Regions from separate parts of the Pseudoduganella plicata genome, predicted to be linked through region 3. Evidence: predicted binding sites of a transcription regulator. Region 3 holds the regulator's gene; each other region holds the start of a gene.
The links. Region 3 encodes sigma-54, which starts transcription at its own class of promoters, with help from an activator protein. Its sites were predicted from a motif close to TGGCANGNAANCTGCTTT; they were not measured.
Positions count from the first base shown of each region.

Region 1: the regulator sigma-54 is predicted to act here: its motif matches at 6,430-6,447, upstream of prpB (methylisocitrate lyase).
Region 2: the regulator sigma-54 is predicted to act here: its motif matches at 3,930-3,947, upstream of E1742_RS13415 (pilin).
Region 4: the regulator sigma-54 is predicted to act here: its motif matches at 1,136-1,153, upstream of E1742_RS26470 (DVUA0089 family protein).

Region 1 is NZ_CP038026.1:5,365,595-5,373,429, reverse strand. It holds gene E1742_RS23675 (bifunctional diguanylate cyclase/phosphodiesterase) at 1-348, opposite strand, end outside; gene prpF (2-methylaconitate cis-trans isomerase PrpF) at 518-1,705, opposite strand; gene acnD (Fe/S-dependent 2-methylisocitrate dehydratase AcnD) at 1,705-4,314, opposite strand; gene prpC (bifunctional 2-methylcitrate synthase/citrate synthase) at 4,338-5,486, opposite strand; gene prpB (methylisocitrate lyase) at 5,500-6,387, opposite strand; gene prpR (propionate catabolism operon regulatory protein PrpR) at 6,549-7,835, shown strand, end outside.
Region 2 is NZ_CP038026.1:3,072,013-3,079,847, forward strand. It holds gene E1742_RS13395 (beta-barrel assembly-enhancing protease) at 1-689, opposite strand, end outside; gene moaC (cyclic pyranopterin monophosphate synthase MoaC) at 709-1,191, shown strand; gene E1742_RS13405 (flagellar brake protein) at 1,402-2,115, shown strand; gene ampC (class C beta-lactamase) at 2,183-3,355, shown strand; gene E1742_RS13415 (pilin) at 3,397-3,870, opposite strand; gene E1742_RS13420 (FHA domain-containing protein) at 4,082-4,693, opposite strand; gene sucD (succinate--CoA ligase subunit alpha) at 4,755-5,636, opposite strand; gene sucC (ADP-forming succinate--CoA ligase subunit beta) at 5,650-6,819, opposite strand; gene E1742_RS13435 (DUF2889 domain-containing protein) at 6,861-7,481, opposite strand.
Region 3 is NZ_CP038026.1:4,297,510-4,305,344, reverse strand. It holds gene E1742_RS18965 (DesA family fatty acid desaturase) at 1-153, opposite strand, end outside; gene E1742_RS18960 (cation:proton antiporter) at 443-1,723, shown strand; gene E1742_RS18955 (hypothetical protein) at 1,755-1,994, shown strand; gene rapZ (RNase adapter RapZ) at 2,049-2,912, shown strand; gene E1742_RS18945 (amidohydrolase family protein) at 2,951-4,003, opposite strand; partial or broken gene E1742_RS18940 (enoyl-CoA hydratase/isomerase family protein) at 4,018-5,099, opposite strand; gene hpf (ribosome hibernation-promoting factor, HPF/YfiA family) at 5,355-5,705, opposite strand; gene E1742_RS18930 (RNA polymerase factor sigma-54) at 5,790-7,259, opposite strand; gene lptB (LPS export ABC transporter ATP-binding protein) at 7,266-7,835, opposite strand, start outside.
Region 4 is NZ_CP038026.1:5,447,919-5,455,753, forward strand. It holds gene E1742_RS23990 (M48 family metallopeptidase) at 1-370, opposite strand, end outside; gene orn (oligoribonuclease) at 418-1,005, shown strand; gene E1742_RS26470 (DVUA0089 family protein) at 1,202-1,771, shown strand; gene E1742_RS24005 (DVUA0089 family protein) at 1,988-2,542, shown strand; gene E1742_RS24010 (UPF0149 family protein) at 2,611-3,300, opposite strand; gene E1742_RS24015 (serine/threonine protein kinase) at 3,363-4,361, shown strand; gene E1742_RS24020 (coiled-coil domain-containing protein) at 4,491-6,626, shown strand; gene E1742_RS24025 (DUF8785 domain-containing protein) at 6,815-7,183, opposite strand; gene E1742_RS24030 (DUF475 domain-containing protein) at 7,222-7,835, opposite strand, start outside.

The sequences.
Region 1 (7,835 bases), 1.1 Mb from region 3:
GATATCGTGCAGCACGACCGTGCCGCCGCGCTGTCCGCAGCCCGGCGGATACGGCTTGACCGTCACCTGTACCGCAACGTCGCGGCCATCGCTTGCGGTGACGCAGCTTTCCCACGTTGCCCGCGCCGTGCCGGCCAGTGCCGCTGTCATTGTCACCACGCTGCCGGCCAGCACGTGCCGGGCGAACAGCGTCGCCGGTCCCTGGCCGCGCAGGTCGCGGCCCAGCAGCAGTGCCAGCTCGTCGTTCGCCGCAACCACCGTGCCGTCGCCGTTGCAGGCATACGCCGGGATGCCGAGCAGCTGCAGGGCCGTGGCGACGGCATCGTGGTGGGACAGGGCAGTGGTCATGAGTTATCGAAGTTACATGATGCCATGCGGCAACGAAGTTCTGGGATCATAAACGACCCGCCCTGCAATAGCCACCTTCCGCCGCAAGCGAGGGGCCGTCCGGGGTCCGGATACAACAACGGGACGGCCATACCGTCCCGCTGCATGATCGGAAACCGGGAAAGCCCGGTCAGAACGTGTCGCCCGGCACGCGCACCCACCCTTCCATCAGCACACGCGCGCTGCGGCTCATCATGGCTTTGGTGACCTGCCACTGGCCGTCCACCAGCGTCGCTTCGGCGCCCACCCGCAAGGTGCCGGACGGATGGCCAAACCGCACTGCCGTGCGCGAGCCGCCGCCCGCCGCCGCGTTCACCAGCGTGCCGGGCACCGCCGCTGCCGTGCCGATGGCCACGGCCGCTGTGCCCATCATCGCGTGGTGCAGCTTGCCCATCGACAGGGCCCGCACCAGCAGGTCGATGTCGCCCGCCGCCACGGCCTTGCCGCTGGACGACGTGTAGTCGCGCGCCGGCGCCACGAACGCCACCTTCGGCGTGTGCTGCCGCTTCGCCGCCTCGTCGACGGAGCCGGCAAGGCCCATGCGCACGGCCCCGTGGAGGCGGATCGTCTCGAAGCGCGCCAGCGCCTGGGCATCGCCGTTGATCGCCTCCTGGAGCTCCGTGCCGGTGTAGCCGAGCGCCCCGGCTTCGACAAAAATGGTGGGGATGCCCGCATTGATCATCGTCGCGCGCAGGGTGCCGACGCCGGGCACGTCCAGTTCGTCCACCAGGCTCCCGGTCGGGAACATGGCGCCGCCGTCGCCCTCTTCGGCGGCGGGATCCATGAACTCCAGCTGCACCTCGGCGGCCGGGAACGTCACGCCGTCGAGTTCGAAGGCGCCCGTTTCCTGCACGGCGCCGTCCGTCATCGGCACGTGCGCGACGATGGTCTTGCCGATATTGGCCTGCCAGATGCGCACGACGCAGATGCCGTCGCGCGGCACGCGGCTCGCCTCCACCAGGCCGCTGGCGATGGCGAACGAACCGACAGCTGCGGACAGGTTGCCGCAGTTGCCGCTCCAGTCGACGAACGGCTTGTCGATCGAGACCTGGCCGAACAGGTAGTCGACGTCATGTCCGGGCCGCGCGGATGGCGCAATGATGACGGCCTTGCTGGTGCTGGACGTGGCGCCGCCCATGCCGTCGATCTGCTTGCCGTACGGGTCCGGGCTGCCGATCACGCGCAGCAGCAGCGCGTCGCGCGCGGCGCCCGGCACCTGCGCCGCTTCCGGCAGATCCTGCAGCCGGAAGAAGACGCCCTTGCTGGTGCCGCCGCGCATGTACGTGGCCGGGATCTTCACTTGAGCAGGATGCGCCATCATGCCGCCTCGCTGGTGGTGACGACGGTCGCGGCCAGGAAGTCCTGCGCGAAGCGCTGCAGCACGCCGCCCGCCTCGTAGATCGCCAGTTCTTCGGCCGTGTCGAGCCGGCACAGCACCGGCACCGTCAGGCTTTCGCCGCTGGCGCGATGGATCGTCAATGTCAGCGTCGCACGCGGCTGCCGTTCGCCCACGACGTCATACGTCTCCGTGCCGTCCAGTCCCAAAGTGACGCGGTTGATGCCGCCCACGAACTCCAGCGGCAGCACGCCCATGCCCACCAGATTGGTGCGGTGAATCCGTTCAAAACCCTCAGCGACGATGGCTTCGACACCGGCCAGCCGTACGCCTTTCGCAGCCCAGTCGCGCGACGAGCCCTGGCCATAGTCGGCGCCGGCGATGATGATCAGCGGCTGCTTGCGTTCCATATACGTCTCGATCGCTTCCCACATGCGCACCACCCTGCCCTCGGGTTCGATGCGCGCCAGCGAGCCGGCCTTGAGCTGGCCATCGACGACGACCATCTCGTTCTTCAAGGTCGGGTTGGCGAACGTGGCCCGCTGCGCCGTCAGGTGATCGCCCCGGTGGGTCGCGTACGAGTTGAAGTCTTCCTCCGGCAGGCCCATCTTCGCCAGGTACTCGCCGGCCGCGGAGTCCAGCATGATGGCGTTCGACGGCGACAGGTGATCCGTCGTGATGTTGTCGCCCAGCAGAGCAAGCGGGCGCATGCCGCGCAACGTGCGTTCGCCGGCCAGCGCGCCCTCCCAGTACGGCGGGCGGCGGATATACGTGCTTTGCGCTCGCCAGTCGTACAGCGGGCTGACGGCCTCCCCGGCATCCTCGGTGCGCGCGAACATCGGGATGTACACCTTGCGGAAGTGATCCGGCTTGACGCTGGACGCGACGATGGCGTCGATCTCCTCGTCGCCCGGCCACAGGTCTTCCAGGCGGATCGGCTGGCCGTCGGCCGTCGTGCCCAGCACGTCCTTCTCGATATCGAAACGGATCGTGCCGGCGATCGCATACGCCACCACCAGCGGCGGCGAAGCGAGGAACGCCTGCTGCGCATACGGGTGGATGCGGCCGTCGAAATTGCGGTTGCCCGACAGGACGGCCGTCGCGTACAGGTTGCGCTCGACGATCTCCTGCTGGATGGCGGGATCGAGCGCGCCGGACATGCCGTTGCACGACGTGCAGGCATACGCGACGACACCAAAGCCCAGCGCTTCCAGTTCCGGCAGCAGCCCGGCTTCTTCCAGGTACAGCGTCACGGCCTTCGAGCCGGGCGCCAGCGAGCTTTTCACCCAGGGTTTCCGCAGCAGCCCGTGGCGATTGGCGTTACGGGCCAGCAGGCCCGCCGCGATCATGTTGCGCGGGTTGTTCGTGTTGGTGCAGCTGGTGATCGCGGCAATGATGACGGCGCCGTCCGGCATGCGCCCCGGCTCGTTCTCGACGATGCCGGAAATGCCGCGCGCGGCCAGCTCCGACGTCGGCACGCGCTTGTGCGGATTCGAAGGCCCCGCGATATTGCGCACGACACTCGACAGATCGAAGCTCAGGGTGCGTTCGTACTCGGCATCCTTGAGGGCGTCGGCCCACAGGCCCGTCTTCTTCGCGTACAGCTCGACCAGCGCGACCAGTTCCTCGTCGCGGCCCGTCAGGCGCAGGTACTTCGTCGTCTGTTCGTCGATGTAGAACATCGCCGCCGTGGCGCCGAATTCCGGCGCCATGTTCGAGATCGTGGCGCGGTCGCCCAGCGTCAGCGCCGTGGCGCCTTCGCCGAAGAACTCCAGGTAGGCCGATACCACCTTCTGCTTGCGCAGGAATTCCGTCAGCGCCAGCACGATGTCGGTGGCCGTGATGCCCGGCTGCGGACGGCCCGTCAGCTGCACGCCGACGATGTCGGGCAGGCGCATCCAGGAGGCGCGGCCCAGCATCACCGTTTCCGCCTCCAGCCCGCCCACGCCGACGGCGATGACGCCCAGCGCATCGACCATCGGCGTATGGGAGTCGGTGCCGACCAGCGTGTCCGGGTAGGCCACGCCATTCTCCACCTGGATCACCGGCGACATCCGCTCCAGGTTGATCTGGTGCAGGATGCCGTTCCCCGGCGGGATCACGTCCACGTTGCGGAACGCCTTCTTGGTCCAGTCGATGAAGTGGAAGCGGTCCTCGTTGCGGCGGTCCTCGATGGCGCGGTTCTTCTCGAACGCCTGCGGATCGAACCCGCCGCATTCGACGGCCAGCGAATGGTCGACGACCAGCTGCGTCGGCACCACCGGATTGACGAGGGCCGGATCGCCACCCTGCTCCGCGATGGCGTCGCGCAGGCCGGCCAGGTCGACGAGAGCGGTCTGGCCCAGGATGTCATGGCAGACGACGCGGGCCGGGAACCACGGGAAATCCAGGTCGCGCTTGCGGCCGACGATCTGCTGCAGCGAAGCCGTCAGCTGGGTCGCGTCGCAGCGGCGGCACAGGTTCTCCGCCAGCACGCGCGACGTGTAGGGCAGCTTGTCGTAAGCGCCCGCTTCGATCGCCTCGACGGCGGCGCGCGCATCGAAGTAATCGAGACTGGTACCGGCCAGCGGCGTGCGGTACGCGCTGTTCATTGCGATAGTCATGCCAATGCCTCTTACTTCCGGTCCGCAAGCGGCACGAACTGCAGATCCTCGGGACCGACATAGTTCGCGCTTGGGCGGATGATCTTGTTGTCGATGCGCTGTTCGATGACGTGCGCGGCCCAGCCGGACGTGCGCGAGATGACGAACAGCGGCGTGAACATGGCCGTCGGCACGCCCATCATGTGGTACGACACGGCGGAGAACCAGTCCAGGTTCGGGAACATCTTCTTGATGTCCCACATGACCGTTTCCAGGCGCTCGGCGATATCGAACATCTTCATCGAGCCGCCTTCCTGGGACAGCTTGCGCGCCACTTCCTTGATCACCTTGTTGCGCGGGTCGGAGATCGTGTAGACGGGGTGGCCGAAGCCGATGACGACTTCCTTGTTCGCCACGCGGGCGCGGATGTCGCTTTCCGCCTCGTCGGCGTTTTCGTAGCGCTTCTGGATTTCCAGCGCCACCTCGTTGGCGCCGCCGTGCTTCGGTCCGCGCAGCGCGCCGATGGCGCCCGTGATGGCCGAGTGCATGTCCGAGCCCGTGCCGGCGATGACGCGGGCCGTGAAGGTGGACGCGTTGAACTCGTGTTCCGCGTACAGGATCAGCGACGTGTGCATCGCCTTGACCCAGCTATCGCGGGGCGGGTGGCCGTGCAGCAGGTGCAGGAAGTGGCCGCCGATACTGTCGTCGTCCGTCTCGACCTCGATGCGCTTGCCGTTATGGCTGTAGTGGTACCAGTACAGCAGCATCGAGCCGAACGACGCCATCAGGCGGTCGGCGATGTCGCGCGCGCCGGCGATATTGTGGTCGTCCTTTTCCGGCAGCGTGCAGCCCAGCGTGGAGACGCCCGTGCGCATCACGTCCATCGGGTGGGCGCCGGCCGGCAGCGCTTCCAGCGCCGTTTTCACGGCCTGCGGCAGGCCGCGCAGCGAACGCAGTTTGGCCTTGTAGCCGCGCAGTTCGCCGCTGTTGGGCAGCTTGCCGTGCACCAGCAGGTAGGCGATTTCCTCGAACTCGCAGCTGTCGGCCACGTCCAGGATGTCGTAGCCGCGATAGTGCAGGTCGTTGCCCGTCTTGCCGACGCTGCACAGCGCGGTGTTCCCCGCGGCGACGCCGGACAGGGCGACGGATTTCTTGGGCTTGAAGGTGGTGGCTTCGGTCATCTCGATGGTCTCCTTATTTTTTTGCGGCCTGGAACAGCGCGTCGAGCTTCTGTTCAAAGGCGTGGTAGTTGATGCGGTCGTACAGTTCCTCGCGCGTCTGCATGGTGTCCAGCACGGCCTTCTGGGAGCCGTCGCGACGGATTGCGCCGTAGACGTTTTCGGCCGCCTTGTTCATCGCGCGGAAGGCGGACAGCGGGTACAGCACGAGGCCCACGTCCGCCGTCTTCAGTTCTTCCACGGTGAACAGCGGCGTCGAGCCGAATTCCGTGATGTTGGCCAGCACCGGCACCTTGACGGCGTCCACGAAGCGCTTGTACATCGACAGCTCCGTCATCGCTTCCGGGAAGATCATGTCGGCCCCGGCTTCGACGCAGGCGATGGCGCGCTCCAGCGCGGCGTCCATCCCTTCCACCGCCAGCGCGTCCGTGCGCGCCATGATGACGAAGTTCTCGTCCGTGCGGGCGTCGACGGCGGCCTTGATGCGGTCGACCATCTCTGCCTTGCTGACGATCTCCTTGCCGGGCCGGTGGCCGCAGCGCTTGGCGCCCACCTGGTCCTCGATGTGCATGGCGCCGGCGCCGGCCTTGATCAGCGACTTGACGGTACGCGCCACGTTGAAGGCGGAGGCGCCGAAGCCCGTGTCGACATCGACCAGCAGCGGCAGATCGCAGACGTCGGTGATGCGGCGCACGTCGATCAGCACGTCCTCGAGACCCGAGATGCCGAGATCGGGCAGGCCGAGCGACCCGGCCGCGACACCGCCGCCGGACAGGTAGATGGCGCGAAAGCCCGCACGCTGGGCCAGCAGGGCGTGGTTGGCATTGATGGCGCCCACGACTTGCAGCGGCGCTTCTTCACGGACGGCCTGACGAAACGCAGCGCCGGCGGAGAGTTGACTCATGATGACCTTTCAATGGTGGCTACGGCAAATGATGCTTTTTCTATTGCAAGGGGCGTGCCACCGGCGCCAAGCGTGCGAAATCAAGCACTTGCAACGTTTCGTTCACTCTGTAGACGTTTCATTGTGAAACATTGAAACAGCACTGCAATATAATGTGAAACATGGCCCATCCCTCTCTCCTGCCCGATCCGGACAAGCCCGTCATCTGGACGGTCTCCGTCTCGCGTCTGGCTGAGCTGTTCCGCGACATCACGCTGGAATACGACGCGCTGGCGACCATCGAGCCGATCAACCTCGGGTTCGACGACGCTGTGCGCCACATCCGCGAGCGCCTGGTGACGGAGCGCTGCGACGCCGTCATTTCGGCCGGCTCGAACGCGGCATACCTGAAGAGCCGCCTGTCCGTGCCTGTCGTCGTGGCCAAGGCATCCGGCTACGACATGATGGGTGCGCTGGCGCGGGCCCGCCGGGCCGCCGGCGGCGGTGCGATTGCCGTCGTCACCTACGGCTCGCCGGTGGCGGACCTGGCGCAGTTCGCCGACACGTTCGGCATCGACGTTCTGCAGCAGACTTACGCCACCGAGCAGGATGCGCGTGCCCGCATCGCCGATCTGAAAGCGGCGGGCGTGCGCGCCGTCGTCGGCGCGGGGCTGGTAACGGACCTGGCCGAGCAGGCGGGGTTGACGGGCGTGTTCGTTTATTCGGCCGCGTCGATCCGGCAGGCGTTCGACGATGCGCTGGAGATCGCGCGCCTGGGCCAGCTGGAGGCGCAGCGCCACCGCGGGCGCGGGCCCGCCACCACGGACACGCGGCGCGCCCGCCATGGCGTGGCCGACCTGCGCGGCCAGTCCGCCGCGATGGAGAAGGTGCGCCAGGCCGTCGTGCTGTATGCCCGCTCGCCGGCGACGGTGCTGATCCAGGGCGAGACGGGCAGCGGCAAGGAACTGGTGGCGCAGGCCATTCATCGGGAAAGCCCGCGCGGCAGCCGGGCCAGGGCGCCGTTCGTCGCCGTCAATTGCGGGGCGATTGCCGAATCGCTGCTGGAATCGGAACTGTTCGGGCATGAGGAAGGCGCGTTCACGGGTGCGCGCCGTGGCGGCCACGCGGGCCTGTTCGAAGCGGCCAACCACGGTACGCTGTTCCTCGACGAGATCGGCGAGATGCCGCTGGCGCTGCAAACGCGGCTGCTGCGCGTGCTGGAGGAGCGCGAAGTGATGCGCGTGGGCGGCACCCGGCCGGTGCCGGTGGACGTGCGCATCGTCAGCGCCACGCACTGCGACCTGGAAACGCGCGTGCGCGAAGGCCGCTTCCGCGCCGACCTGTTTTACCGACTGGCCGTGCTGCGCCTGGCCCTGCCGCCGCTGCGCCAGCGCCCGGACGACGTCGTGCCGCTGGCCGAATGGTCGCTGCGCAATGCGCTGGCGGCGCTGGGCGCCCGGTCGTCGCCC
Region 2 (7,835 bases), 1.2 Mb from region 3:
CGATCCGCTTCGCGCTCGGCATCGCGCCCGAAATTGAGCTGACGCTGGATCGCGACGCCCTGCCCGCCCATCATGACGCCCATCGCCGCATCGGGATTGTTTTTCGCCGCCAGCGCCGCCAGGATCATCGCCGCCAGCGGAATCAGCGCATCCGTTTTCTGTTCGCCCAGCTGGCGCGCGATATGCCGCTGCGCCACGTGGCCGATCTCGTGCGACAGCACGGACGCCAGCTCCGACTCCGTCTGCGCCGCCAGCAGCAGCCCGGAGTGGACGCCGATGAAGCCGCCCGGCAGCGCGAACGCGTTCAGCATCGGATCGCGCACGCAGAAGAAGAAGTAATCGTAGTTCGCCTCGCCGCGCGCCCCGGGCCGCGCCGTGACCAGCGTATTGCCCAGCGCGTTCAGGTACTCGATGATGGGAGGGTCGTCGAGGTAATCATGATCGAAGCGGATGTCGCGCATGATCTCCTCGCCCAGCTTGCGCTCGGTGATGGGAGACAGCGCCTCGCGCGACGTATCGCCGAGGCTCGGCAGGTTCGGCACATGGGCCGGCGCCAGCGCGGTTTGCGCCGGCGTGACGGGGGCGGCAATCAGCAGCGCTGCTGCCAGCGCCACGAGACGGCGGGGGAATTGGGTCGCATTCACGGTGCTATGATACCTGTTCTCTACACGCTCGCCACCAGGCGGCATTACCCAAAAGAATACACGCATGTCCGACCAGCTCACCCACTTCGACACCACCGGCCAGGCTCACATGGTCGACGTCGGCGCCAAGGCCGAAACCCACCGCATCGCCGTTGCCACGGGCACGATCCGCATGAAGCCGGAAACGCTCGCCATCATTTTATCGGGAAGCGCCAAGAAGGGCGACGTCCTGGGCATCGCCCGCATCGCCGCCATCATGGGCGCCAAGCGCACCAGCGACCTCGTCCCGCTGTGCCACCCCCTCGCGCTGACGCGCGTGACCGTGGACTTCGAGACCGATGAGGCCGCGTCGGCCGTCCACTGCCGGGCGCAGGTGGAGACGTATGGCAAGACCGGGGTGGAGATGGAGGCGCTCACCGCGGTCCAGGTGGGCCTGCTGACGGTGTACGACATGTGCAAGGCCGTCGACCGGGGCATGGTCATGAGCGAGATCCGGGTGCGGGAGAAGCATGGTGGAAAAAGCGGGGACTGGTCTTCGACAAGCTGATGGTTCATGTGACGCCACCGAAGCGGAGCCATCGTGATGTCCACCTTGACGGGGAAACGTTAACCAATATCTTGTCGCCAAGGATGCAGTCAAGTCACGTTGGGCGGTTGATACGCCTTGCAAACAACCGTTACATTCCAGGCATCATTCCCGAGACTTGGTCATTGCCACAGCTATAATGATCGTTTCTCTGCAGTGGAAAGAGCAACGATGGCTAGCAGTGCGTCCGCGGGCGACAGCGCTCCCCGGGTCTATGAATTCGAACAGATGAACCTGCAGGTGGGCGGCCGGGTGCAGTTCATTACGCACCGGACCCTGAAGCCCATCCAGCACTTTTCCAGCGTGATCGGCTGGGTGCGCGATGAGTACCTGATCGTCAAGATCCCGTTCGAGAACGGCGCACCCATCGCGCTGAACGAGGGCGACAAGCTGACGTTGCGTGTGTTCTCCGGCGTGAACGTGTGTTCGTTCTCGTGCGTCGTGCAGCGCGTGTTCCAGCGTCCGCTGTATTACGCCCATGTGACGTTCCCCGACCAGATCCAGGGCACGAACCTGCGCACGGCCATGCGCGTCAAGGTCGACATTCCCGCGCAGCTCAAGGGCAGCGCGGAGATCGAGCAGCGCGTCTTTATCGTCAACCTGAGCGTGTCGGGCGCGCTGGTGGAGACCGCACAACAGCTGGCTCAGGATACGGGCGAAGTTGCGCTGAAGTTCACGCTGATCACGCAGCCCGGCAATCGCGAGGTCATGATTACGACAAAGGCCATCATCCGCAATGCCGGCACAGCCAAGGCGCCGGGACCGAACCTGCCGCCGCTGTTCTCGTACGGGCTGCAGTTTATCGACCTCGACCATGCGCACTACCTGATGCTGCAGAATCTTACCTACGAAGCGCTGATCGCGGACCGCCAGAAGATCGTCTGACGTCGTTGTTGTTGCAGCATTGCGTTTCCGATAAGCTGGCGGATTCTCCTCCAGACAAAGAACGCCTTTGACCACGCGGCCAACCATCGGCAGCCTCTGCCCTGCCGCCCTGCTCTTCCTTCCGCTGGCCGCCTCGGCCGCGCCCGACGCGGCGGCCCTGCGCGCCATTGTCGATAACACCATCCAGCCCTTGATGGCCGAGCATGATGTGCCGGGCATGGCGGTCGCCGTCACCGTCGACGGCCAGTCCGCCGTCTTCAACTACGGGCTGGCCTCGCGCGCCGGGAACAAGGCCGTGGACGAGCGCACGGTGTTTGAAGTCGGCTCCGTCAGCAAGACGTTTGCCGCCACACTGGCCGCATACGCGCAGGCCCAGGGCAAACTGGCGCTGACGGATCACCCGAGTCGCTACTGGCCGGCCCTCCAAGGCAGCGCCATCGACAAGGCCACCCTGCTGCACCTGGGCACCTACACGCCGGGCGGCTTGCCGCTGCAGTTCCCCGACGAGCTGACCGATCCGGAGCCGCTGCGCTACTACCGCGACTGGAAGCCGGCGGCACGGCCGGGCGCTGTTCGGGAGTATTCCAATCCCAGCCTGGGCCTGTTCGGCCATCTGACGGCGCGTGCGCTTGGGAATGATTATGCCGATGCCGTCGAGCGCCTGCTGTTCCCTGCGTTCGGCATGACGTCCAGCTATGTCAATCTGCCCGACAGCGTGCGGCCGAACTATGCCTGGGGCTACCGGGACGGCAAGCCCGTGCATTTCACAGGCGAACCGTTCAGCGCGGTCACGTACGGCGTCCGGACGACCGCCGCGGATCTGCTGCGCTTCGTACAGGCCAATATGATGCCGCAGCAGCTCGATCCGGCCATGCGGCGCGCGGTGGAAGCCACGCACATCGGCTACTTCCGGGTCGGCGGCATGACGCAGGGCCTCGGGTGGGAGCAGTATGCATACCCCGTCAAGTTGCAGACGCTGCTGGAGGGGAATTCCGAGAGCATAATCTGGGATCGCCATCGTGCTCGCGCTGTGACGACGCCCGCCATGTCGACCACGCCGACGTTGTTCAACAAGACGGGCTCGACGGGCGGCTTCGGTGCTTACGTGGCGTTCGTGCCGGTGCAGAAGATCGGCATCGTCATGCTGGCGAACAAGAACTATCCGATTCCGGCGCGGGTGACGGCAGGGTATGCCATTCTGGAGGCGTTGGCGGCGGGCGCCCAAGCGGCGCCGCAATAAAAAACCGGGCCGCAGCCCGGTTCTCCTTCCGCCAGGACAGCTTAGCTGCCGGTGGTCAGGTTGTTCTTCGTGATGGCGGCGATCGCGGTGGTGTTGGTTGCGTTCGTCGTGGTATTCCACGTCAACGCGGTTTCGCCAGGCGTCGGGACAAACGTGATGGTGGAGCCGTCCACACCGGTGCCGATCCCGCTGGCCAAGGTCAGGACGATCGTGCCGCCGGTAACCGTGGCGGAAGCGACTTCCTTGGTTGCCGTGAATGCCGGGATATTCGAACCTGCCGTGCCCGTGGTGCAGTTCGTCAGAACGTTACCGGCTTCCTGCGCGCAAACAGCCACGGCCGTCTTCAGCGCATCGGCGGCGGACAGCGCATTGGCGACCTTGGCCTTGATGGTGTAGTTGCTGTACTGCGGAATCGCGACGGCGGCCAGGATGCCGATAATAGCGACGACAATCATCAGTTCGATCAGCGTGAAGCCGGCCTGGGCTTGCTGCTTCAGCGTTTTCATGGATTTCATTTGCTGCTCCTTCGGTTAAAGACGAATCGGGGTGAAACACTCGGGCTACTGCGTTACATACAGCAATCCGTGTGCCAGCCAGTTTTGTCTCCTTCCGTGGTGAACAGCGCAATATTCCACCCATTTTCGCCGTCGGGCTGACGTTTTTTGTCAGGCCGATGCCCACTAATTGTCACATCAGCGTTCGCAAATCGTCACATGACGGATTTTGTCAGGCCAACCGGAACGCCATCCGCGTGCCGGACAGGTCCAGCACGTCGCCATCGGCCAGCGGCTGTGGGGCGCGACCGAGTGGCGCGCCGTTCAATAGTGCCTCGCGTTCGCCTTCGGTGTGGGTGGCCGCGTAGCCCAAGCTGCCGCGGCTGATGATGACGACCTGGATGCCGCTGCGCCCCAGGCTGGTCTGCGCTTTCGTCAGCGCCAGCCGCTTGCCGGCATTGCTGCCGTTGAGCACTTCGATGACGGCCGCTGGCAGAGCGGGGGTGGCAGGATGCGGGACGGCGGGCGACAGCGCCGCGCCGGTGAGCGGACGGATGCCGTCGGCGACGAATTCGATGCGGTATTTGGCCAGCTTGATGACGTCATTATGTTGCAGGTAATGCTTGCCGACGCGGTGGCCGTTCACGAACGTGCCGTTCGTGCTGTACAGGTCTTCGAGGAACGAGTCGTCCAGGATCGTCGTGATGACGGCGTGCTCGCCGCTGACGGTGGGGTGTTCCAGGACGATGTCGTTATGGCGGCCCCGTCCGATCGCCATGCGTTCCTTGCTGAGCTGTAGCGTCTGCTCCAGGACGCCGTCGCGCGATATCAGGATCTTCGCCAACACTGTCCTCCAAATGAAAAACGGGGGCTTGCGCCCCCGTATTATCCGATGAAACCGTGGATTACAGCATTGCCTTCAGCAGGCGTGCCATTTCCGACGGGTTCTTCGTCACGGTGATGCCGCAGGCTTCCATGATTTCCAGCTTGGCTTGTGCCGTGTCGGCGCCACCGGAGATCAGCGCGCCGGCGTGGCCCATGCGCTTGCCCGGAGGAGCGGTGACACCGGCGATGAAGCCAACGACCGGCTTCTTCATGTTGTCCTTGATCCAACGGGCGGCGTTGGCTTCGTCCGGACCGCCGATTTCGCCGATCATGATGACCGCGTCGGTATCAGGATCGTCGTTGAACATGCGCATTACGTCGATGTGCTTCAGACCGTTGATCGGGTCGCCGCCGATGCCGACTGCCGACGATTGGCCCAGGCCCAGCGCGGTCAGCTGACCGACGGCTTCGTACGTCAGCGTGCCCGAACGGGACACGACGCCGATACGGCCCTTCTTGTGGATGTGACCTGGCATGATGCCGATCTTGATCTCGTCCGGCGTGATCAGGCCTGGGCAGTTCGGGCCCAGCAGCAGGGTCTTGGAACCGGCTTTGGCCATGCGATCCTTGATTTCCATCATGTCACGCACTGGAATGCCTTCGGTGATGCAGATCGCCAGTTCCAGCTCGGCTTCGACGGCTTCCCAGATCGCGGCGGCAGCGCCTGCTGGCGGCACGTAGATCACGGACACGGTCGCACCCGTTTCCGATGCGGCTTCTTTCACGGAACCGAAGATTGGAATGCCTTCGAAGTCTTCGCCGGCTTTCTTCGGGTTCACGCCTGCCACGAAGGCTTCTTTGCCGTTTGCATAGTCGCGGCACATGCGGGTGTGGAACTGGCCGGTCTTGCCGGTGATGCCCTGGGTGATGACTTTGGTGTCTTTGTTGATCAGAATAGACATGTTGATTCCTTAATTAAGCTTGACCGGCAGCAGCGGCGACAACGCTCTTGGCTGCGTCTTCCATCGTATCGGCGGCGATGATCGGTAGGCCGGATTCGGCCAGCATCTTCTTGCCCAGGTCTTCGTTCGTGCCCTTCATGCGCACGACCAGCGGGACCTGCAGGGAGACGGCTTTCGATGCCGTGATGACGCCTTCGGCGATCACGTCGCAACGCATGATGCCGCCGAAGATGTTCACCAGGATGGCTTTCAGGCCTGGGTTCTTCAGCATGATCTTGAACGCTTCGGTCACTTTCTCGGCCGTGGCGCCACCGCCGACGTCCAGGAAGTTGGCAGGCTCGCCGCCGAACAGCTTGATGGTGTCCATCGTGGCCATGGCCAGGCCGGCGCCGTTGACCAGGCAGCCGATATTGCCGTCCAGGGAGATGTAGGCCAGGTCGAACTTCGAGGCTTCGACTTCGGCTGGATCTTCTTCGTCCAGGTCGCGGTAGGCGACGATTTCAGGGTGACGGAACAGCGCGTTGGCGTCGAAGTTGAACTTCGCGTCCAGGGCGATGACTTTACCGTCGCCGGTCAGGATCAGCGGGTTGATTTCAGCCAGCGATGCGTCGGTGTCCCAGTACGCCTTGTACAGGCCTTGCAGGTTGGCGCGCGCATCGGCGATCGACGCTTCCGGCACACCGATCTTGCGGGCGACGTCGTCGGCATCCGCGTCGGTCAGGCCCACGGCCGGATCGATGATCACGTTGTGGATCTTCTCAGGGTGGGACTCGGCCACTTCTTCAATGTCCATGCCGCCTTCGGAGGAAGCCATCAGCACGACGCGCTGCGAAACGCGGTCCGTCACCAACGAAACGTACAGTTCCTTCTTGATGTCGGCGCCTTCTTCGATCATCAGGCGACGGACCTTCTGGCCTTCAGGACCGGTCTGGTGCGTGATCAGCTGCATGCCCATGATCTGTTCCGAGTATTCCTTGACCTGCTCCAGCGACTTGGCAACCTTGACACCACCGCCTTTACCACGGCCACCGGCGTGGATCTGCGCCTTCACCACCCAGACCGGGCCGCCCAGCGTTTCGGCAGCTTTCACCGCCTCTTCCACGGTCATGCACGGAATGCCGCGCGGAACCGTCACTCCGAATTTTCGGAGGATCTCTTTGCCTTGATACTCATGGATTTTCATGCTGGCTTCCCTTCTGATACAGATTTGAATGGTTAGTGATACTAATGGTCTTGCGGAGTCGATGGTACGGCTGTTTCAGTCGTGCGCACCTGAGCTGTATTGGCGGCCTTCGCCACCCAGCGGGGGTAAAACTCGGCAACGGCCCCGCCGTCGGTGCGCAGCGCGTGGCATTTGTCGAGTTGAAAAGGTTTCTCTTTGGGCTGGGCGGCGGTGGCCGCGTCGTACGTGGGCCACACATCGTTGGCGAACGCCTGGACGGCGGCGGTCGGCAGGATCTGCGCCAGCTCCGTCAGGTGGGTGCAGCCGGCGATGCCCGCCAGTCGCGCTTTCAGCTCGTGCCGGAAGCCGCGCATCAGGTTCAGGCCGATCAGCGCCTTGTAGGCGGGACCGATGATGTCGCAATAGCCCGCGTACGGGACGGCGTCCGAGACCGCTTCGGCGTCGACGATGGTCAGTTGCCTGTCCACGGTAATGCGCAGCGACAGGTCGTGCAGCGGTTGTCCGCCAGGACGCAGGCCGGAAGCCAGCAGGGTGTCGTTCTCTTTGATGTCGGTAATATGGGCGTCAAGGTCCCACAAGCCATCCTCGCGCGCGAACGCCTGGATGTCTATGGCGCGCGTATGGCGCAGCGCACGACGTGAGACAGGATTTGACAGGGACATAAAGACCGATGCCGCTTGCGCGGCCAAATTAGTAAGCAGCCATGTACAGAAAAGTACGTTGCCGCAGCTTCTACGGACAACCACCGCACCCGCGGTGCTGCATAAAACTACAAAAGTGTAGCACACCGGACAGGCCTGCGCGAGCGATGTGATCGTACAACCTCGGCTGTGGCGCGATTCACAGGGGTGATCGGGCGTGACGCTTTTGCAACTTTGTCAGTGATAACTCGACTGGCAGTCGGATGCGCGTGCATTAGCACCCCGGGCTCACGCGGCAGGTACTCCCAAGGTAGCCCCGGCTGGAGGACAAACCGGATTCCCGTCAGGGCTGCGGAATCGTTGACGCGGCGGCCC
Region 3 (7,835 bases):
ACTGATCGCGGGATGCAATGTGACACAACGGTGCGCCTGCGAACGGTGCAGATAGACAGTGACACCGATAATGGTGATGTGCGTCGTCACGAGCGTATACAGCACGATCGTCCACGCCGCCGCATGCGCAAGTCCATTGGTGAGAGATTCCATGAGGAACTTCCTGACCACCAGCCGAGCGCGGCGCGATCCGCATGGCGATTTTCACAGTCTACGCCTGCCGGCCGGCCGGAGCCAACGATTTGTCAGTCGCGCGGACGCATCGCGGCGGCGAATTATTATTTTGCATACTGGCGTCCGTGTTACGCTGATCACAGAGACCGAGGACCGACATACACATGAAAGTCGAGAATATACGCCAACGAATGGACCCACCCGGCCCGGGTCTGGGCCGCACCTTGGCAGCGCCCGGTTCCCTTCACCCCCTTGCGGCGGTAACGCGTTGAATCCCGCCGACGACACGCCCCTTTCCACCGCCATGGCAAGCTACCAGTGGTTCGTGCTGGTAGGCTGCCTGATGCTCGCGCGCGGCCTGTGGGGCACCCCCATCGCCCGCCTGCCGTTCACCTCCGCCATCATTTACCTGGGCATCGGCATGCTGCTGGGCCCCATGGGCCTGCATTTCTTTTCGTTCGACGTGTTCGCCGCCGCGCCGCTGCTGGAGGTGCTGACCGAGGTTGCCGTGCTGATCTCGCTGTTCTCGGCGGGGATCAAGATGCCCGTGCCTTTCAGCCTGCGCCGCTGGGGGCCGCCGATCCGGCTGGCGTGGACGGCAATGGCCCTGTCGGTCGGGCTGATTACCCTGTTCTGCTACACGGTGCTGGACCTGCCGCTGGGCGCCGGCGTGCTGCTCGGCGCACTGCTGGCGCCCACCGATCCGGTGCTGGCGTCCGACGTGCAACTGCGCCACGCGGGCGATGACGACCCGCTGCGGTTTACTCTGGGCTGCGAAGCCGGGATGAACGATGGCAGCGCCTTTCCCTTCGTCATGCTGGGCCTTGGCCTGCTTGGCCTGCATGACCTAGGCGAAAACGGCCTGCGCTGGCTGGGCGTGGAACTCATCTGGGGCACGCTGGGCGCCATCCTCATTGGCGGCGCCTGCGGCATGGCGCTGGCGCGCGTCAATTTCTGGCTGCGCGCCAGCCGGCCGGGCCATGAAGTGCTGGACGACCTGATGGGCCTGGGCCTGATCGCCGTCGTCTATGGCCTCGGCCTGGCCGCGCACGTGTGGGGCTTCCTGGCGGTGTTCGTTGCCGGCGTGGCGCTGCGCCAGGCGGAACAGCAGCTGGCGCGCCGCGCCGCGGTGGCCGTGGGACCCGACGCGCCCCCCTCCGTCAGCGATGGCTCGCTGCTGTTTAAGGAACACATGGAGCGCCTGTCCGAGCTGACCCTGGTGCTGCTGCTGGGCGGTGCCGTCACCACGCTGCTGTTCGACTGGCGCAGCTGGGCGGCCGCGCTGTTCCTGTTCTTCGTGGCCCGTCCCGCCAGCGTGCTGGTGGCCCTGGTGGGCAGCCGGACCAGTCCGCGCATGCGCGTCATCGCCGCCTGGTTCGGCGTGCGCGGGATCGGCTCGCTTTACTACCTGATGTACGCAATCAACCACGGGCTGCCGCAGCCGCTGGCGCAGCAGCTCGTCAACCTGACATTGGCCGTCATCGTGCTGTCGATCCTTGTTCACGGCACCAGTGTGACGCCCCTGCTGGACCGCTTCTGGCGCAAGTGACCTTCGGCTTCCTCATCCACGGAGAACGAGCATGACAAGACAGGCCTATCGGGGCCACCTCATCGAAGTCGCCGCCACATCCGGCCCGCAAGGTTACGGTTACGAGGCGACGATTGCGGACGAGGCGACCGAAATCCACCGCCACCGCCTCGTGCAGCCGCCAGGCACGTTCGACAGCCGCGAGATGGCACACGATCACGCGTTCGCCAGCGCCCGCGCGTGGATCGACGGCTCGCCGCTGCACTGGCCGTTCGCACCGCCGCATGCCTGACACCGGCAAGGCACTGGAGCACGATGGCCGTACGATTTCGGGTATCATGCGCGCATGCGTATCGTCCTCATTACCGGAATATCCGGCTCGGGCAAATCGGTTGCCCTGAACGTTCTCGAAGACACCGGCTACTATTGCGTAGACAACCTGCCGCCTGCGCTGCTTGCCAGTCTCGTGGGCACGCTGTGCGAAGAAGGCACGCAGGCGCTGGCTGTCGCTGTCGATGCGCGCAGCGCCGCGTCGCTGGCCACGCTGCCGGGCGATATCCGCAAACTCAAGGATCTGGGACACGACGTGAAGGTGATGTTCCTGACGGCGAACACGCACTCGCTGGTGGCGCGCTTTTCCGAAACGCGGCGCAGCCATCCGCTGTCGCACGAACTTCACCCGGGTCAGAACCCCGCCGCCCGTCGCACGCTGATCGAATGCATCCAGGAGGAGCGCGAGCGCCTCTCGGCCATCGAGCAGCTGGGACACGTGATCGACACGTCCGAACTCTCGGCCAACAAGCTGCGCGGCTGGATCAAGGATCTGGTCGAAAGCGAGAACGCGCCACTGACGCTGTTCTTCGAATCGTTCGCCTTCAAGGTTGGCGTGCCGCAGGACGCGGACTACGTGTTCGACGTGCGGGCGATTCCGAACCCGTATTACGATCTGACCTTGCGGCCGCTGAACGGCCGCGATGCGCCTGTGATTGCCTTCCTCGATGCGCAACCGAGCGCGGAAGAGATGTTCCGCGACATCCGCGCGTTCATCGAGAAGTGGCTGCCGTCGTTCAAGAAGGACAACCGCAGCTACCTGACCGTGGCCATCGGCTGCACAGGCGGCCAGCACCGCTCGGTGTACATGGCCGAACGGCTGGCGCAGTATTTCAACGGCGCCGAACGCGTCGTGCTGCGGCACCGCGAGCAGGCCTGATAACGAGAACATGGCACTGGCCAGGTTTTTTTTAGTCCTCACTCGCCGCGCGGCGGCAGCGAACGCGCGGTAACGGCACGCCGCGGATTGCGCCGTCCGGCGCCCGTGCTGGCCGGGCGCAGGTACGGCGCCAGATTTTGCGCGATGCCGGCAAGTTCGGCCTCGGAAAGGGGCAGCTGGCGAAACGCAGCCCAGCCTTCCCGCGGCCGCAGGTTTCGGCCCGATGCCGCGTCCGAGCCATACAGGATGCGGTCGATGCCGATCTGGCGGATGCGTTGCACCAGGTTGGCCGCGTCATGCGGCTTCATGCCGGGCCGCGCCAGCGACGCCACATCGAAATACAGCCGGCGCGTGCGGCGGTCGTGTCGGGCCACCGCTTCGGCCAGCACCGACAATGCGTCGTCCGCCGGCGGGTCGTCGTAGCCCGGACCGCTGCCGGCCATGTGCGCCACCTGCACGACCACGTCCGGCGCGGCGGGCAGCAGCTCGTCCAGGAACACACGCGCCTGCACCGCGCCAAAGGGCCGGTGCTTCGACAATGAGGCTCGCAGGTGGACGACAATGGCCATGCCGTTCCGGTTCGCCGCCGCAAAGACTTCCTTCAGCCGCTGCGCATGCTCGGGCAGTTCGAGTTGCACGTCGGAGTTACCGAAGTGCAGTTTCAGGCCATGCCGCAGATGCGGTGCGGCCGCGCAGCGCGCGATTTCCTCCAGCGCGTAATCCTTCAGCGGGTTGACGCTGCCGAACGCGCGCAGGCGGTCCGGGAACTGTGCGGCCTGCGCGCCATTCCAGTCGTTTTCGGCGCGCACCTTGGTGTATTCGTCATCGATCTTGCGCACCGGGCTGCCGTACACATAGCCTGCCGACAGCAGCACGGCGCGACGGATGCCGGCGCTGTCGAGCAGCGGCACCAGGTCGTTCGCACCGATCACGGGCGGGCCGCCGCCGGAGCCGGTGTCGAGCAGCCGCGCCATCGCGGGGCTGAACAGGTGCTGATGGTGGTCGGCCGCCGGGGCGGGCGTCTCGCTCGCCCATGCCGGCAGCGGCACGGCGGCAGCACAGAGGCATTTCAGCAAATCGCGGCGCTGCATGATCACCTCGTCAGTTAAAGATGGCGCAGCGGATGCGCATGGTCCGGCCAGGCCGGTTCGAACAATTGCGCGACCATGGCATCCGTCACGTCGGCCAGCGCGGGCGGGTTCCAGCGCGGCGCGTTGTCCTTGTCGATGACGAGCGCGCGCACGCCCTCCAGCACTTCGCCGTGCTCGAACGTGCGCCGCACCACGGTGCGCTCCATGCGCAGGCAGTCCGCCACGCCGAGGCGCGCGCCCCGTTTGAGCAGTTCCAGCGTCACGCACATCATCAGCGGCGAGCGCTGTTCCATCGCCCCCAATGCCTGTCGTGCGAACGGGTCGTCATCGTCTCGCAGCGATGCCATGATGTCCGGCACCGAAGCGTGGCCGAAATGGCGCTCGATCAGGGCACGGTGCGCCAGCAATGGACTGTCGCCAGCGCCGGCGCGCAACGGCCGGGCAAAGGTTGCCACCGCTTCGCGCAGGCCGCCGCCGGACGTGGAGCCGATCAGGTCGGACAGCGCGGCCAGCTCGGTGTCGGGCACGTAGTGGTCGGCCAGGCCGACATACAGCGCGTCGGCCGCGCCGATCGTCAGGCCCGTCAGACCGAGATAGACACCCAGGCTGCCGGGCGCGCGCGACAGGAAATGGCTGCCGCCCACATCGGGGAACAGACCGATGTTCACCTCGGGCATCGCCATCTTCGTCCGGTTCGTTACGATGCGCACCGCGCAGCGGGGGCCGCCCTGGGCGATGCCCATGCCGCCGCCCATGACGACGCCGTCCATCAGCGCGATATAGGGTTTCGGGTAGCAGTGGATCAGGTGATTGAGCGCGTATTCTTCCGTGAAAAAATCCTCCAGCAGTGCGCTGCCGCCTTGGGGCGTGGCGCGGCCGGCGTCATGGAAGAAGCGGATATCGCCCCCGGCGCACAGGGCCTTCTCGCTGGTGCTGCGGACAACGACGGCGGCGACGTCATGGTCGTCGCGCCATGCCAGCAAGGCCGCCGTCATCGCCCGCACCATGTCCAGCGACAGCGAATTCAACGCCCGGGGCGATCGAGCGTGATGAAACCGGTACCGTTACCGACGCGGATGTGGACGTGTTCGCTCATGGCAGCAGGAATAGTCAGAGATGCCCCATTCTAGCGCGGCAGACGACAAATATTGCGTTGAAAGCGGGAAGCGGAACGGTGGGGGATTGCGCCCTGATGGATGGCGAGAAAAAACAACGGCTCAGCTTGTGTCGATGTCAGGGCGTGACCCTAGGGGGTCGACACGAACGCGGCAGTGGATGGCGGAGTTGTTGCGCGACCCTGAATGCAGAAGGGCGCTTTCGCGCCCTTTTTCTCTGGAATTACACAGCTGCGTTACGCAGCGGGGATATCGCTTTCGGCCAGGTGCTTGATGGAATCATGATTGTGATTCTGCACTTTGTCCTTGTATTTCATGACCGAGCGGTCCAGCTTATCGATCAGCGTATCGATGGCCGCGTACAGGTCCTGTGCCACGCTTTCCACAAATATGGTCTTGCCCGACATGCGCAGGTTGATCTCTGCTTTCTGGCGCTTCTCTTTCTCGGTGAGGTTATCTACAGTCAGGATGACAGAAACGTCGATCACTTGATCGAAATGTCGTTTCACGCGCTCCAGCTTGTTCTGCACGTATTCGCGGATGGCTGGGGTTACGTCGATATGATGTCCACTGATGGTGAGATTCATACACACTCCTAAAGATGATGTCGCTCTAAGGTTCGTGCGTTGCCCGCCGTGGTAAAAAGCCGGCGGCGCAGAGGAACCCATGCACTACAAGGACTTGCGGAGGCTGACGGGAGGGATTTTCAAGGCTTCGCGATACTTGGCAACAGTGCGTCGCGCAATCACCATGCCCTGTTCTCCCAGCATGTCCGCAATCTTACTGTCGGATAAAGGGTTCTTCGGGTCTTCGGCTCCTGTGAATTGCACGATCAGCGCACGGATCGCAGTCGAGGAAGCTTCCCCACCCGCTTCGGTTGCGACGTGGCTGCCAAAAAAATACTTCAACTCAAACATGCCATGGGGAGTGAGCATATATTTCTGAGTTGTCACCCGAGAGATCGTACTCTCGTGTAGCCCCAGTGTATCAGCTATTTCACGCAACACAAGGGGTCGCATGGCCACCGCGCCATGCGAGAAAAAGTTCTTCTGCCGCTCGACGATGGCCTGTGCGACGCGCAGGATCGTGTCGAAGCGCTGGCGCATATTCTTGATCAGCCACTTCGCTTCCTGCAGCTGCGCGCCCATCTGGCTTTCGCCCTTGCCCTGTTTGAGCAGGCTGGCATACAGCGCGTTCACGCGCAGGCGCGGCATCACGTCGTTGTTCAGCGTGACCACCCAGCCGTTGCGGCCCTTCTTCACAATCACATCCGGTACGACATAGTCTGACACGTCGGACGCATACGCGGCGCCCGGATGGGGGTTGCACTGGCGAATGACGGCCTGTGCTTCGCGCAGGTCTTCGTCGTCGCAATCGAGCGCCTTCTTGAGCTTGTTGAAGTCGCGCTGGGCAAACCAGGCCAGGTGTTTCTCGACAATGCACAGCGCCATCCGGCGCGTCACCAGCGGCACGCCCGGCATCTTGCGGATCTGCAGCGCCAGGCATTCGGACGCGCTGCGGGCGCCGACGCCCACCGGATCGAAGCTCTGCAGCAGCGCCAGCGCCGTGCGCAGCTCTTCCATTTCCACTTCCAGCTCTTCGGGCAGGCGGCCGTGGATCTCGTCCAGGCTCTCTTCCAGGTAGCCGTTTTCGTCCAGCGCGTCGATGATCAGCTCGACAAGCGCCCGGTCGCGCGGCTGTTGCACCGTCACCCGCATCTGCTCCATCAGGTGTTCGCGCAGCGAACAATGGCTCGCTTCCAGTTGCGGCCGCGCGTCGTCGTCGTCCGGCGCCTTGCCGCGGCCCGCGTCGGTCCAGTCGGTATCGCCTTCCGGGCCGCGGTCCGCGTCGGCGCCGTCATACGGTTCTGCCTCTGCGGGGGCCGCCGCGTCGGTTTGCTGGGGCGGGCCTTCGGCCGGTGCCTCGGGCGCGCTCTGCTGGCCGATGGCGCCATCGGCCAGCAGCCGCAGCGAACGGTCGAGCGGATCGTCGAGCCGTTCCAGCAGCGGGTTATCCGTCAGCAGCTGTTCCAGTTCCTGGTGCAGTTCCAGCGTGGACAACTGCAGCAGCCGGATGGACTGCTGCAGCTGTGGTGTCAGCGCCAGGTGCTGCGACGTTCGCAGTTGCAGAGACTGTTTCATGTGCGGTCACATACGGAAGTGTTCACCAAGATACACGCGCCGCACGGATTCGTCGGCAATGATATCGTCCGGCCGGCCCGACGCCAGGACGCTGCCCTGATTGATGATGTACGCCCGGTCGCAGATGCCCAGCGTCTCCCGTACATTGTGGTCCGTGATGAGCACGCCGATACTGCGCTCCTTCAGGAAACGCACGATCCGCTGGATCTCGATCACGGCGATCGGATCGACGCCGGCAAACGGTTCGTCCAGCAACACGAAGCGCGGATTGGTTGCCAGGGCGCGCGCGATCTCGACGCGACGGCGCTCGCCGCCCGACAGCGACAGCGCCGTGTTCTCGCGCAGCTTCTCGATCTGCAGGTCGGCCAGCAGGTTGTTCAGGCGCTCGTCGATCTGCGCCTTTGTCAGGGCCTTGCCGTCGACCTTCTGGATTTCCAGGACGGCGCGGATATTTTCCTCCACCGTCAGCTTGCGGAACACCGACGCTTCCTGCGGCAGGTAGGACAGCCCCAGGTTGGCGCGCTTGTGGATCGGCAGGCTGGAGATGTCGGTGCCGCTGATGTCGATGGTGCCCGC
Region 4 (7,835 bases), 1.2 Mb from region 3:
AATCGAACGGCACGTCGATGGCGCCGGAGATCAGCGCGAAGGCGACGATCAGGCCGAGCTGATACGCCATGCCGCCACCGGTAGCGCCGAACACCTGTGTCGAGAGCCACTGCAGGCCGCCCAGCAGCGTGAAGCCCACCAGCACGGCCGCGTTGACGAACATCGTGACGATGCCGAACTTGGTGCGGGCCACGGTGTAGTCGGCCGCCTTGCGGTGTGCTTCCAGCGAGATCTTTTCGCTGAACTCCGCCGGCACGGCGTCGCATTGGGCCAGCACGTGGCGGATCTGGCGCGACGCGAGCCAGAAGCGCACCGCCAGCATGGCGACAAGGAAGCCGGCAAACAAAATCGAAAACGCGTGTGAATACATTCTATGCCTGTGAGAAAATGGCGCTCTGTTTAGGCCAAGAGATAATTATGTCACAAGAGAACGAAACTACCGCGCCGCAGCAAGCCGCTCAGCGTCCGAATGAAATGAACCTGGTCTGGGTCGATATGGAAATGACGGGCCTGGAGCCCGACACCGACCGCATCATCGAGGTGGCCATCGTCGTCACCGACATGCACCTGAACGTGCTGGCCGAAGGTCCCGTGATGGTCATCCACCAGTCCGATGCGACCCTCGATGCGATGGATTCCTGGAACAAGGGGACGCACGGGCGCTCGGGCCTGATCGACAAGGTCAAGGCATCCACGGTGACGGAAGAGCAGGCCGAGGCGGAACTGATCGCCTTCATGAAGCAGTGGGTCCCCGCCGGCAAGTCGCCGATGTGCGGCAACACGATCGGCCAGGACCGCCGTTTCATGGTGCGCTACATGCCGAAGCTGGAAGCGTTCTTCCACTACCGTAATGTCGACGTGTCGACGCTGAAGGAACTGTGCCGCCGCTGGAATCCGGCCGTCGTTTCCGGGTTCAAGAAGGCGCAGAAGCATACGGCATTGGCCGACATCCTCGAATCGATCGAAGAGCTGAAGTATTACCGCGAGCACTTCATCAAGCTGTAAGCGCGCGACGACGGCAAGCAGCGGGTATGCGGACTTTGCGGCTGCGCATGCCGTCGCAGGTGTTGACAGTCGGGTTCGATCGGGATTGCCTCGGAGCAGGTGAGCCAATCGAATCAATGACTTGGCCGCATGGCACGGGTGTTGCAGAGTTGGCTGCGCAGTACAACCTGTTCTTCACCCAACCCGGAGGCTTGCAATGAAACTCTTCAGCAAATTGGCCGCCGCCGCGGTGTGCGCGCTTGCCGCGTCCACCGCCAGCGCGGACTTCCTCGACAGCCACATCTCGTTCCACAACGACGTCATCTACCACAGCTTTATCCTCGAGCAATCGGGGGGCCTGACGGCGTGGACCGATTCGTACGGACTCGATCCCGCCGACCCTGCCAACTTCGATCCGATCGTGTCGCTGTGGCGCGAAGGCGTGCTGGTGGCGTCCAATGATGACAACGACTCCATCCGTCCGGGCGAGCAGGGCATCTACGACGCCGGCTTCATCGCCTACGGCCTGACACCGGGCTCGTACCTGTTTACCATCAGCGCCTATGACAACTTCGCGCTGGGCACCACGCTGGGCGCGGGCTTCCTGCGCGACGGCGAGACGCCAATTGTGCTGGCCAACTGGTGCGAGCCGGCCGGCGTCTGCAATCCGGGCGAATTTGTCCGGCTGAACTGGGCGGTGACGCCCGTGCCTGAACCCACCACGTGGGCGATGCTGGCGGCCGGGCTGGCGCTGGCCGGCGCGGCGGCACGGCGCCGACGCGGCTGAACTCAGCCTGCTGGCCCTGCCGGACACGTGCCGAGGGGCCGGCAGTGGGAAGCGGTCCCCGGACAGTCGCCAAATCTTACAGCGGTGTCGGCCTGGCTGATAGTGCCGTAGGAATTCTCCCAACTTTTCAAGTACTTGGACCAGCTGCCTGGACGTGGCACGGTTGTTGCAAAAGTGACTGCGCAGTCATTCACCACCTCAACAACGGGAGCGCTTATGAAACACCTCTGCAAGTCCGCCATTGCCATCCTGTGCGCCAGCGCCGCGTGCCTGGCGCATGCGGATTCCTTCGAGGCCCAGATCGCCTATCACAACGATGTCGTCTACCACACGATCACACTGATGCAATCGGCCAACCTGCTGGCCTGGACAGATTCCTACCAGGACGGCACGAACTTCGATCCCATCGTCGCCATCTGGCGCGATGACGTGCGCCTGGCGGAAAACGACGACGCACCCTGGGTCGGCCCAGGGCAGACCAAATACGATTCCGGCTTCGGCCTGTTCGGGCTGGAAGCGGGCACGTACGTGTTCACCATCACGGCGTTCGATAACTTCTCCAACGGCGGATTATTGAGCGCCGGCTTCGCGTTCGACAGCCAGGACCCCATCCCGCTGAGCGAGTGGTGCGAGCCGTCGAACCACTGCGGGATGGGACCCGCGGTCAGGCTGAACTGGACGGTGACACCGGTGCCGGAACCGACGACGTACTCGATGCTGGCGGCCGGGCTGGTGCTGGCCGGCGTGGCGGCGCGGCGCCGGCGCGGCTGAGGTGGGGAGGCGCCTGCCCCGGGCACAGGCAGGCGCCTTTTCAGGCGATTGGTGTTTCCGAGCGCGGCTTACTGTTCCGCGCCGCAGCACTTCTTGAATTTCTTGCCGCTGCCGCAAGGGCAGTCGTCGTTGCGGCCGACCTTCGGCTCGTCGCGCTTGACGGTGCCGACGGGCGCCTTGCTGCGCGGTACCCAGAACTTGTGGATTGCCGGCAGGTTGGCCTCGATCTCCAGCGCCAGCTTGTGCGCCTTGACCGGGTCTTCCACTTCCGGCAGCTCTTCTTCCTTGATCTCGTCGGCGCCCAGCAGGTAGATCGGGCGCATCAGGTCGCCAATCTCCGAATCGAAGATCTCGTCCCACGAGCCAGGGCGCAGTTCCATCCCTTCCCAGAAGCCCCAGCACCACGCTTCCGCGTCGATCAGCGTCTGGCCCTCGTGTTCGTGCTCGACGAACAGCGGCTCGAATTCCTTCGGCGCCACTTCGAACGTCACCAGCACTTCGTTCATGAAGCGCATGATCAGGTTGACGATGCGCTCTTCTTCCTTGCCGTTCTTGAATTTCGGCGCCTGCTTGCCATCTTCGCCCCACACGCGCGGCAGCCATTCGGACGGCATGACGGTTTCCGGCCCGATGGCGATGGCCGTCAGGTAGCCGTGCAGGTGGTCCATCGTCATCGAGTCTTCCGGGCTGCGGTCGCCCAGCAGGAATTGATCCAGTTCGTCGAAATCTTTTTCGGAGAGGGGCTGGTCGAGTTGCATGATGTGCTCTGTTCTGTTCAAAGTAATCCGACAGTATACGCCCTGCGCCTTACAATGGCGACATGACGCAGCCAGACGACACTACCCTACATCCATTCGCCGCCCTGGACCCGGACCGGGTGCTGGACGCACTTGCCAGCGTGGGCCTGCACGGCGACGGCCGCCTGCTGGCGCTGAACAGCTACGAAAACCGCGTGTATCAGGTGGGCATCGAGGACGGCAAGCCCGTGGTCGCGAAATTCTATCGTCCGGGGCGGTGGAGCGATGCCGCCATCCTGGAAGAACACGCATTCATGGCGGAACTGCAGGACAAGGAAATTCCCGTGGTGCCGGCGCAGATCCTGGACGGCCGCACGCTGCACGAGTTCGAGGGCTATCGCTTCGCCGTGTTCGAACGCCATGGCGGCCGGGCGCCGGAACTGGATCGTCGCGACGTGCTGGAGTGGACCGGCCGCTTCATCGGCCGCATCCATGCCGTCGGCACCGCGCGGCCCTTTGCCGAACGCCCTGCGCTGGACGTACAGACGTTCGGCGTCGAATCGCGCGACTACCTGCTGGCACAGGGCTTCATTCCCCCGGAACTGGTGGACGCGTATCGCACTATCGCCGACCAGGCACTCGACGGCGTGCGTCGCTGCCATGACCGGGCCGGCGACGTGACGCTGTTGCGCCTGCACGGCGACTGCCACGGCGGCAACGTGCTGTGGACCGACGCGGGCCCGCACTTTGTCGACTTCGACGATGCACGCATGGGACCGGCGGTGCAGGACCTGTGGATGATGCTGTCGGGCGAGCGGGGCGACATGGTGCGCCAGCTGTCCGACATCCTGGCCGGCTACGAGGACTTCTGCGAGTTCGATGCGCGCCAGTTGCATCTGGTGGAAGCGCTGCGCACGCTGCGGCTGATGCATTACGCCGCCTGGCTGGCGCGGCGCTGGGACGATCCCGCGTTCCCGGCCGCCTTCCCGTGGTTTAACACCCAACGTTATTGGCAGGACCGCATCCTCGAATTGCGCGAACAGGTGGCGCTGATGGACGAGCCCCCGCTGTGGGCCGCCTGATGCCGGGCTGACAATGCCGCGGCGCCGCCCAATCCGTGAATTGGGCGGGAAAACCCGTTCTGCTCGCCCGCTTGGCGTCTGCGGACGAGCCTGATAATGGGAACTCGGAAATCCATTCACGAGAACCCCATGCACGCACAACTGGCACCATCGCTCCAAGCTGACTACTCCGCTGCTCTGCCGGAAGACGAGGCATTCGAGGTCGTCGCGGCCATGGACGACGACGGCAAGCCGAACCGTGCCGCCATGGAAATGCGTGCCATCCAGCAGGCCATCGCCCGCGTGGAAGCGGAGGCGAAGGCCGCGTGCGCCGCCGAGAACCGCGCTCACGCCGAAGCGCGTGCCCGTTCGCTGGCGGAAGACCGGGCCGCGATGGACACGGCCGCGGCTGCCGTCGCACTGCAGAACGCACAAGCTGCCGAGGACTCGATTGCCGCCAACCGCGAGCGCCTGGAAAGCCTGCGCGCCGCGGCCCAGGCCAGCGTGGCACGGCTGGAAGCGGTAAAACAGGAAACGGCGGAACTGCGCGCCCGCGTGGAAGCGGACAACCAGATCCGCCAAGCCGCCGAGGCACGCGCCCGCGCCGAAGAGGAAAGCCGCCGCCGCGCCGCCGAGCAAATGGAAGCGGAAGCGCAACTGGCCGAGCAGGCGTCGCGCGCCGCCGACGAGCTGAAAAAGCACACCGAAGCGGCGCGCATGCAGGCGGCCGAGCGGGTCGCCGCCGTGCAGGCCGCGAAGGAAGAGGTCGTCGGCATCGCCAGCGCCGATGCGCGCATGGCAACGCTGGCGCGCGAGCGCGAGCGTCAGGCCTACGGCGCGCGCCGGACGGCGCAGCAGCTTGTCGAAGTGGAGGCCGAAGCGCTGGAAGCGACGCGCCAGCGCGAGCGCGCCGACCAGGTCGCGCTGGAATCGGCCTTCAACCGCGCCGCCGCCGAAGTGCGCGCCGCCGAGGAAGCCCGTGCGCTGGCTCACCTGGAGCAGGAACGTGAAGCGATTGCGCTGGCGAAGGCCGAGTCCGACCGCAGCGCGGCCATGTCGCTGCACATGCGCCTGCAGACCGAAAAAGAGATCCGCGATGCCGCCCAGCACCGCGAGCGCCTGGAAACGATGGCCGCCAACAACGCGCAGGCCCGCCGCGATGCCGATGCCCGCATCATGGCCGCAACGGAAGCACGGCTCGATGCCGACCGCGAACTGTACGTCGTCGCCCAGGGCCGCCTGCAGGCCGAGCAGCAGGCCGAGCTGGAAACCCGCGCCCGCGTCGAAGCGGAAGCCGTGGCGACGGAACAGGCCCGCCTGCGCCGTGCCGCCGAGCAGGCCGCCGCCGAGGCCGCCCGCCTGGATGCGGAAGAACACCAGCGCGCCACCGTCATCGCCGGCGAACAGGCAGCGCAGCAGCGCGCCGCCGCAGAAGCGGTGCAGGCCCGCAACGATGCCGAAATGCGCGAATTGACCCTGTTGACGGAACACGCCGCCGAGCAGGAAGCCGCCAACGCCGTCGCGCAGGAAAAAGCCGGCCAGGCGGCTCGCCTGCTGGCCGCGGAACAGGCCCGCGCCGCTGCCGAACGCTCCGCCGTGGAAGCGCTGAAGACGCGCCTGGCGGAAGAGGAGCGTGCCGCTGCCGCTGCCGAAGCGCGCGCCGCCGCCGAGCGCGAACAGGCCGCAGCGTTTGCCCGCAATGCCGCCGCCGAGGCACTGCGCCAGAACGCCGCGCAGGAAGAAGCGGCCGCCCTGCGCGCGCTGGCCGAACAGAACGAAGTGGAAGCGCAGCAGAAAAGCCTGGCCGCCCAGGCCGCCACGGCCCAGGCGCGCCTGGCGGTCGAACTGTCGGAAGTGCACAAGGAACGCGCCCGCGTCGAGCAGGAAAAGGCCGCCGCAGCGGCGGCCCTGCTGCAGGCCGAGCGCGAGTACGTACAGAAAGAACAGCATGCCAAGGCGGTGCTGGAAACCCGCCTGGCGCAGGAGCAGGCCGCAGCGGCGGCCGAAGAGCGCGCCGCCCGCGCCATCGAGAACCGCCTGGCGGCGCAGGCCGCCGCCGTGCGTGCCGTGGAAGAACGTGCTGCGGCCGAAGAACAGGAAGCCGAAGCGGCACGCCTGCAGGCGCAAGCGGAACAGGAAGCCGCCCGTGCCGCGCAGGACAAGGCCGCCCGGCAAGAGGCGCTGATGGCCACCGCGCAAGCCCATGCGGCGCTGCAGCGCAAGGCCGCCGACGCCGCCCATCTGCTGCTGGTGGCCAAGCGCAAGCAGCTGGACGCCGCGGCTTGAGAGTCGCAGGGGTCTGTCCCCGCGACGTGATGGCTTGAGCGCTTGCAGGGGTCTGTCCCCGCCAAGTGATGGCCTGAGCGCTCGCCAGCGGCGGGCTCAGGGGACCGACGCCGGTTTTTGCAGTACGTCTCGGGCGAATCCGGGACTGTCCCGGAAAGCGCCGACTAACCGGAGCCTGTCACCGGTTTTTACTGCAGCACGACCTTCTCGACGTAATACTCCGACTCCCCAAAGCACTGCGTCGGCACACCCTTGTGCTGGGCGTACGACAGCGTCACGCGCTTGCCCATGGCGGACGACAGCTGCGCCGCGATGGCGTCGTCGCGCACGCTGAACTCGAACTTCTCGGGAATCGCGCCCGGCATCGACGTCAGGAGTATTTCGCCTTCCCACGTCTTGCAGATCCAGCCCCGCTTCGAGAACTTCTGCAGGAAGCCGGCCCGTTCGCCTTCGGAATACGAAAAGTTGAGCGAAACCATCGCCCAGGCCCACAGGATGAGGACGGCCGCCACGATCAGGCCGATGAGGATAAGAACGATGCGCGAGGAGCGTGTCATGGTATGCCCGAGTTAAAAAGCGTGATCTTACTTCATCATTATTGCGCCGTGCGCATCTCTTTGCGGTACTTCAGCGACGACCACAGCGAGACAACGATAAACCCCACCCCGGACAGCCCCGTGAACCACTCCGGGATGTGGTATTTCACGCTGGCGAACATGATGACGGCCAGGATGCCGATGGCCCAGTGGGCCCCGTGCTCCAGGTAGACGAACTCGTCCAGCGTGCCCTTGTGCACCAGGTACACCGTTACCGAACGCACGTACATGGCGCCGATGGCCAGGCCCAGCATGATGATGACGACGTCGCTGGTGATGGCGAACGCGCCGATCACGCCGTCAAAGCTGAACGACGCGTCCAGCACTTCCAGGTAGAGGAAGCCGCCGATGCTGCCGCGCTGCACGATCTTGCCCAGGTCGGCGTCGTGCTCCTCCTCTTCCAGCAGGCTCGACAGCCAGCCGACGGCAAGGTAGATGGCGATGCCCACCATGCCCGCGTACAGCACGGGAAACTGCTTTTCGGCCGGCACCAGTTCCACGGCAACGAACACGGCCACCAGTGCCAGCAGCACGGCCAGCCCTTCGGTGCCGATGCGGCCGGCCTTTTCCTCGATCCAGCCGATCCAGTGCATGTCCTTTTCTTCGTCGAAGA